2 regions of the Allomesorhizobium aridi genome follow, and region 1 is predicted to be linked to the other one. Evidence: predicted binding sites of a transcription regulator. Region 1 holds the regulator's gene; the other holds the start of a gene.
What was found. Region 1 encodes LexA, which represses DNA repair genes until DNA is damaged. Its sites were predicted from a motif close to TGTTCNNNNTGTGTTCNG; they were not measured.

Region 1 (4,209 bases):
GACACTTGCGGAAGAGAAAATGAGCGAGAACAATGAGCTGGCCGGCGACCCTCACATGCCGCAACCGGATCTGTCGTTGCCGGCGCGAGTCTCGGCCTGGATCCAGAACGGCCGCAACGCCATCGCCGATCGCATACGCAAAAGCATCGGCGGGCCGGAAGGCGAAATCGCCGCGGCCCTGGCTGTAGGCGTCCGCGCCGGCATTCCCGAGGCGGTCAATGAATCGCTGCGCCGCACCGGCCTCTATCACATCATCTCGATATCGGGCCTGCACATGGCGCTGGTCGCCGGCACGATCATGGGCGGCCTGCGCGCCGGCTTCGCGCTGTTTCCAGGCTTTGCTTCGCGGCGGCCGGTCAAGAAATACGCTGCTGTCGCGGCACTTGCGGCAATCGCCGCCTATCTCTTCATCTCCGGCGGCGAAGTTGCGGCTCAGCGCAGCTTCATCATGCTTGCGGTGATGCTGACGGCGCTGCTGTTTGACCGCGCCGCACTGACCATGCGCAACTTGGCGATCTCCGCGATCCTCGTCATTGCCGTCTCCCCGCATGAGGTGATGGGCCCAAGCTTCCAGATGTCGTTCGCCGCGACCGCAGCGCTTGTCGGCGCCTATGCCTGGTGGTCGGATCGCCAGCAGGCGCGAACCGGCGCGCCGCATGCGGCCGGTCGTTCGACGTCCCACCTCGCATTCAGGAAAATACTGGCCATCGCCGCCGGTCTGATGGTCACATCCGTGGTGGCGGGGCTGGCGACGGCCGTCTTCGGCGCCTATCACTTCCAGCGCGTCTCGCCGCTCAGCCTTGCCGCGAACCTGGTGGCCATGCCGATCGTCTCGGTGCTGGTCATGCCGTTCGCGGTGATGGGCGCCGTCGCCATGCCGTTCGGCCTCGACGCGCCGTTCTTCTTTGTCATGGGCAAGGGCCTCTCGGCCATGATTGCGGTCGCCGACTGGTTTTCCGCCCGCTCGCCACTCGACGCCGTCGGACTCGTGCCCGTCCAGGCCGTCCTGCTCACCACCGTCGCATTGATCTTCGCCACGATGACAACAACAACCCGGCTCCGGCTGGCGGCCCTACCGTTCGCCGTACTGGCCGTGGCGGCGCTAGTATTCGCGAAAACGCCGAACGTGTTTGTTTCGGAGGACGGACGTCTGGTCGCACTACGCAATGGTGAGGGAGAGTTGGCCGTCAATCGAGCCCGGCCGAACCAGTTCACGATCGACAGTTGGAAGCGGGCGCTCCGCGCAGAAACCGTTGTCCCGCCCGCGCAGCCCGCCAATTCGCTAAAGCGTCATTCCGATGAGCCTGCAGTGTCCGGGCGCGCCGACACAAATACTGCGGCGGTCGAAACCGTAACGCTCGCCGCCACGGCCGATCGCGATCCCACTGATTCCAGCATGCAGAACGCCGACGGGCTCGCATCATCCGGCGGCTCCGGCACGAATGCTGCGGCGACGGAAACGCCGATGCCCGCAGCGACGGCGAGTGGAAATCCCACTAATCCTATCAAGCGGCATTCCGACGAGCCCGCTTCATCCGGCCCACCTGCCGAGAATGCTGCGGAAATCGCCCCGCAATCGCCCGTCGGACGCGTTCCCGGCGTCCGGTTCGACTGCAGCCCGGCGCTATGCGCGATTCGCCACCCGTCCGGCTACATCGTCGTTCATACGGCTGATAGCTCTGCTGCGCGAAGCGCCTGCAACTATGCGGCCCTGATCGTCATCGATGATGCGACTGCCGAACTGTCCTGCGGAAATCCGGCTGTAGCGATCGTGACCAAACGAGAGTTGGCTAGGCACGGCAGCGCTGCAATCTATTTCGCCGCGCTGGGTTCAAACCCTGAAATCCGCCATGCGGTGGCCGAGCCTTACCGCCCGTGGCACGCGCAACGCCGCTTCTCGCGCGCCGCGCGCGGCATGCCGCCCTACCAGCGAAAGACGAAACCTCCAGCGATGGAGCCGGCCAAATAGCAGGACGCGGCCTTGAAGTTTTTGACCGATCCGACGATCCCGCCTTGGCAGACACCGCCGATGGCAATCGGCGGCAAAGAGCATTGTCATCCCGGCGGACCAAGCGAAGGGAGAAGAGCCGGACCTGAGAAGCGTGGCCGGGTGGGCGCAAGAATGCCGCTCGTGCGAAACCGGCACAAAGAGCAAGGGTTCGGGCCACGCTGACGCCGGCCAATGAGTCCGGAATAGCCTACTGTTCACCCCGGCTTCCGGGATGACACCCACTCAGGTTCCGAAACCTTTACAACTTCGCCAGCGCCGACCACGCCAGCACCAATTTTCAATAGCGCCGGATCAGTCCAACGAGCTTGCCCTGCACCTTGACCCGGTCGGGTCCGAAAATCCGCGTTTCATAGGCCGGGTTTGCGGCTTCGAGCGCAATGGACGCGCCCTTGCGGCGGAAGCGCTTCAGCGTCGCTTCCTCCTCGTCCACCAGCGCAACGATGATCTCGCCGGGATTGGCGGTGCTGGCGTTGCGGATGATCACAGTATCGCCGTCGAAAATGCCGGCCTCGATCATCGAATCGCCCTTCACCTCGAGCGCATAATGCTCGCCGCCCGAAATCATATCCGGCGGCACGGAGATCGAATGCGTCTTGTGCTGGATGGCCTCGATGGGCACGCCGGCGGCGATGCGCCCCATCACCGGGATGGATATCGAGGCGCGGACGTCGTCGTCATTGCCGGCCGCAGGCATCCGCGACGGCTCCGGCATGCGGCGGCCGAGGCTGCCCTCGATGACGCTGGGCGAGAATTTCCGCGCCGCGTTCAGGCCCGGCGCGATCGAATCGGGAAGCCGCAGAACCTCAAGCGCCCGCGCCCGGTTGGGCAGGCGGCGGATGAAGCCGCGCTCCTCAAGCGCCGTGATCAGGCGGTGGATTCCGGACTTCGACGCAAGGTCCAGCGCATCCTTCATTTCGTCGAAGGAAGGAGGGATCCCGGCCTCTTTCAGCCGTTCATGGATGAAGAGCAGCAGTTCATGTTGTTTGCGCGTCAGCATCACCAGCCCCCGAGAATCAAACGGAAAACAAATCCAGAACAAACACTATATGTTCCAGTTGTGTTCCGCAACCTTTTAAATTTTAATGAATCCGTTGACGATTTGTTCAGCGTAGCATCAGCACGTCGCACGGAGCACCGGCATCGGCGGCCGCTGCGAGCGGTTGGCGCACGATCAGCGCGTTGGCGTCGGCGAAAATCCTGAGCATCGAAGAATCCTGCACGCGGAAGGGCGTCGCCACCGGAGCGTCGGGGCCAGCGTCCACCACGGCGCGTATATAGTCCTGGCGCATATCGTTGGCGGGCAGGGCGGTCCCCAGCACGGCCTGGCGCATGTCCGGCTGATAGGGGCGGCCGCCCAGCCGCGCCACCAGCGGCTTCAGGAACAGATGCGAGCAGACCAGGCTCGCCACAGGATTGCCGGGCAAGCCGAGGCAGCGCGTGCCGCCGAGCCGCCCGAACATCAGCGGCTTGCCCGGCCGCATTGCGATCTTCCAGAAGTCGAGCGCCATGCCTTCGCCGGTCAGCACGTCATGGATGAAATCGTGGTCGCCGACGGACGCCCCGCCGAGCGTCACGATCACGTCGGCGTGCGCCTCCATGGCCTCCTGGACGAGCGCCGAAATCGCTTCCCTGCGGTCCGGCGCGATGCCGAGGTCGAGCACCCGCGCGCCCACCGACTGCGCGATCGCGGCGACGCCGAAGGCGTTGGAGGCGATGATCTGGTCCGGCCCCGGCTCGCTGCCCGGCGGCAGCAATTCGTCGCCCGTCGCGATGATCGCCACCAGCGGACGCCTGACCAAGCGAAGCGCGGCGTGATTGGCGGAGGCCGCCAGCGACAGCGCCGCCGCATCGAGCACGCGTCCCGGTTCGAGCAGCCGGTCGCCCTCGGCGAAATCCAGGCCCTTGCGCCTTATGTGCCGGCCGGCCGCGACCGTTTCCGTCACCTCAACGCCGTTCTCGCCGACGCTGCTCGTATTCTCCTGGATGACGATCGTATCTGCGCCTTCCGGCATCGGCGCGCCGGTGAAAATCCGCACCGCCTGTCCAGGCTCGACCTTGCCGTCGAATCGCCGCCCGGCCGGGGCCGCGCCGATGATCTCGAGTTGCACCGGCACCTTTGCGACGTCCGCGGCGCGCACGGCGTAACCGTCCATGGCCGAGGCGTCGAAGGGCGGCTGCGTCCGCAGCGCCATGACCGG
Region 2 (4,209 bases), 290 kb from region 1:
TGAAGGCGTTGCGGCTTAGCCCGTTCGATCCGTTGAACTACCACCCCTATCTGGCGCTGGCCTGGGTTTGCCTGTTCACCGGTCGGTTCGAAGAAGCCGCCGGCTACTCGACACTGGCGATCCAAGCCAATCCCGGTTTCAGCGTACTCCACGCCAGCCTGGTGGCCAGCCATGCCAATCTCGGGCGTCTCGATGCCGCACGCATCGCGGCCATGCGGCTTTTGGAGATCGCTCCCGGATGGACCATCAGCGGTTTCGTGCGGATGGACCTTGTGCGCCCGCAATTGATGGATGCGCTCGCCGACGCGTTGCGGAAGGCGGGGCTGCCCGACTGAATTTCCCCGGGCGCCCGCGCCTCGTCAATTCGGCGAGGGCTGCATTGGATGGGCCGCCATTCATCGAAGAACGGCCGGCCCATCAAAATCCTCAGAAAGGAATCTCGTCGTCGAGGTCGCGAGACGATCCGCCGCCCCGGCTGCCGCCGCCGCGAGAAACGTCGGTCGGCCCCGACTGGCCGAAATCGGACCCGCCGCTGCGCTCCTGGCCGCCGCCATAGCCGACCTGGCCGCCCTCGCCGCCGCGCGCGTCGAGCATCTGCAATTCGCCGCGGAATTTCTGCAGCACGATTTCCGTCGTGTAGCGGTCCTGACCACTCTGGTCCTGCCATTTGCGGGTCTGCAGCTGACCCTCGACATAAACCTTCATGCCCTTCTTCAGATACTGCTCGGCGACCTTGGCCAGATTGTCGTTGAAGATCACGACATTATGCCACTCGGTCTTTTCCTTGCGCTCGCCGGAATTCTTGTCGCGCCAGCTTTCCGACGTCGCGACACGGATGTTGACGACCGGATCGCCCGAATTCAGCCGCCGGATTTCCGGGTCCGCGCCAAGATTACCAACCAGAATGACTTTATTGACGCTACCCGCCATGACACCGCTCCGCGCTCATCCGAAACCAACAACAGGCCGCACTCTAGCCGATCGCTGCCCCGACATGCGCCGCGCGCAGCCAAAAAGGGCCTGCTGTCCACAAATAGTTTGTTCGCTTTTTGTTCCTAGCATGCAGAAATGCCGTGCGCAAGAGCCACTCGGGCAAAGCAAACCAGGCTGTTTCGCGCCGCGAATGCTGCAGGTCTGTCGGTGTGGCATTTTCCGGCCGCGCGGCTATCATGCGCGACATGATCGGAAACCTGCAAAAGCCCGTCGCCTCCGCCATACTCGTGTCCGTGGCTCTTTCGGTCTCCGCCCCGGCCCTCCGCGCAGGAGACGGCGCTTCGTCGACGGCTGACCTCCCCGGTGTCGACGGCAAGGCGTCCGACCAGACCGGCATCAGGCCTCAGGGCGAGCCGCTCCTGGAAGCGCCGCTGACGGACGAAAACGGCTTCGTGCGCATGGGCGACTGGGACGTGAAGATATCCGGCAACGTCACCATCGACATCGGGACGTTCGTGCCGCGCACCGGACGATAAGGTCATCACCGTTCGCTCCCGCCGCACAGCCTGTTTGGGCGCTTATCAGCGGCCAGCGGGCAAAAATTAGCCCTGCCGCTTCGCCAGAAGCGCGCAGGGCTTTGTTTGGGTCTTAGCCCTTTTACCGGTCGTCCTCGACCAGTTTTTAATTCGGATGCAACGCGGCATTCAGCCGACGATCCGACTCGTAGTCTCTGATTGTAAAGGGATCAGCGGGTCAAAGTCTGCCGAGCGAACTCAGGCACTTTTGCCTGCTGCGGCTCCACACCTTAGTGGAGCCTTTCGGAACTGTCCGGTGGAGTCATGCCTCACTCCTGTGTCCGTTGATCCTGTGCCTGCCGGCGCACTTATCCGCTTGTCTGCGGCGTCTCGCAGACGGGCCGAATGCCAGCGAAGAACATCCTGTGAGACGCTCGGCTCCAGCTGACGGACGTATCGTGCACCGCTCATTCCGTTGCGTCAACCACCCAGTAGCCGGTTACGAAAAATGTGATCGCAGGGTCCGGCATGCCTCCGCTGCGACTTTGTCAGGAGCCTGTTTCCCGTTTGTTCTTTTCGCTTGCCCCGCCCCTGCAAAGGCGGCTAAACCCTCCTGACACGAGGGAGTTGGCTGCCCTCGACTGAGCGGCAAGAATACCTACATGACGGGATGGCCGGACAACCAGCCACTCCGAAACATTTGATTGAGGCGGCGGACCGGCATGGCCGATCACAAATATCTTTCCATTCGCGGCGCGCGCGAACACAATTTGAAGAATATCGATCTCGACCTGCCGCGCGACTCGCTGATCGTGATGACCGGCCTGTCGGGCTCGGGCAAGTCTTCGCTCGCCTTCGACACCATCTACGCCGAGGGCCAGCGCCGCTATGTCGAGAGCCTCTCGGCTTATGCGCGCCAGTTCCTCGAAATGATGCAGAAGCCGGACGTCGACCAGATCGACGGCCTGTCGCCGGCCATCTCGATCGAGCAGAAGACCACGTCGCGCAATCCGCGCTCGACCGTCGGCACCGTAACCGAAATATACGACTACATGCGCCTGCTTTTCGCGCGCGTGGGCGTTCCCTATTCGCCGGCCACCGGCCTGCCGATCGAGAGCCAGACGGTCAGCCAGATCGTCGACCGCGTCCTGGCAATCGAGGAAGGCACGCGGCTTTATATCATGGCGCCGATCGTGCGCGGCCGCAAAGGCGAGTATCGCAAGGAACTCGCCGAACTGCAGAAGAAGGGTTTTCAGCGCGTCAAGATCGACGGCCAGTTCTACGAGATCGCCGACGCGCCGACGCTTGACAAGAAATACAAGCACGACATCGACGTGGTGGTCGATCGCATCGTGGTGCGCGGCGACCTCGCCTCGCGGCTCGCCGATTCCGTCGAGACCGCGCTTAAGCTGGCCGAAGGGCTATGCGTTGCCGAATTCGCCGACAAGCCGCTGCCGGCCAGCGAGACTTCCGAGGACTCGGCCAACAAGTCGAAGAACGACACGCATGAGCGGATCATGTTCTCGGAAAAATTCGCCTGCCCGGTTTCCGGCTTCACCATCCCCGAGATCGAGCCCCGGCTGTTTTCGTTCAACAATCCGTTCGGCGCCTGCCCGGCTTGCGACGGCCTAGGCAGCCAGCGCGCCATAGACGCCAGCCTGGTCGTTCCCGACGAAAATCTGACGTTGCGCGACGGTGCGGTCAGCCCGTGGGCGAAATCCACCTCGCCCTATTATTCGCAGACGCTGGACGCGCTGGGCAAGGTCTACGGCTTCAAGCTTGGCGACAAGTTCAGAGATCTGACCGACGAGGCAAAGGACGCGGTGCTGAACGGCACCGGCGAGCGCCAGATCACTTTCAACTATGACGACGGCCTGCGCTCCTACAAGACGACGAAAACCTTCGAAGGCGTCATCCCTAATCTCGAGCGCCGCTGGAAGGAAACCGAGTCGGCCTGGATGCGCGAGGAGATCGAGCGCTTCATGTCGGCCAGTCCCTGCCCGGCCTGCAACGGCTATCGCCTGAAGCCCGAGACGCTGGCGGTGAAGATCGCCGGCCTGCACATCGGCCAGGTCTCCGAGATGTCGATCCGCAAGGCAAATTCCTGGTTCGCGGAACTGCCCGCCGCGCTCAACGCCAAGCAGAATGAGATCGCGGTGCGCGTGCTCAAGGAAATCCGCGAGCGCCTGCGCTTCCTTAACGATGTCGGCCTCGACTATCTGACCATGTCGCGCAATTCCGGCTCGCTGTCGGGCGGCGAAAGCCAGCGTATTCGCTTGGCCTCGCAGATCGGCTCGGGGCTGACCGGCGTGCTCTACGTGCTCGACGAACCCTCAATCGGGCTGCATCAACGCGATAATGCCCGCCTGCTCGACACGCTGAAGCACCTGCGTGACCTTGGCAACACCGTCATCGTCGTCGAGCACGACGAGGACGCGATCCTGACTGCCGACTACGTCGTCGATATCGGGCCCGCCGCCGGCATCCATGGCGGCGAGATCATCGCCGAAGGCACGCCGGCCGATGTGATGGCCAACCCGAACTCGATCACCGGCAAATACCTGACCGGCGCGCTCGAAATCCCGACCCCGCCCACGCGGCGCGAGCTGAAGAAGACGAGGCGCATAAAAATCGTCGGTGCGCGCGGCAACAATCTGAAGAACGTCACGGCCGAAATCCCGCTCGGCACTTTTACGGCCGTCACCGGCGTTTCGGGCGGCGGCAAGTCGACCTTTTTGATCGAGACGCTGTTCAAGGCCGC

Region 2: a site for LexA is predicted at 2,006-2,023, ahead of uvrA (excinuclease ABC subunit UvrA). Genes of this name have one in related genera too.

The regions. Positions count from the first base shown of each region.
Region 1 is NZ_CP171729.1:1,863,785-1,867,993, reverse strand. It holds gene ACG873_RS11165 (ComEC/Rec2 family competence protein) at 1-1,969, shown strand, start outside; gene lexA (transcriptional repressor LexA) at 2,289-3,008, opposite strand; gene glp (gephyrin-like molybdotransferase Glp) at 3,115-4,209, opposite strand, start outside.
Region 2 is NZ_CP171729.1:1,578,556-1,582,764, reverse strand. It holds gene ACG873_RS09785 (adenylate/guanylate cyclase domain-containing protein) at 1-335, shown strand, start outside; gene ACG873_RS09780 (single-stranded DNA-binding protein) at 427-930, opposite strand; gene ACG873_RS09775 (hypothetical protein) at 1,170-1,469, shown strand; gene uvrA (excinuclease ABC subunit UvrA) at 2,171-4,209, shown strand, end outside.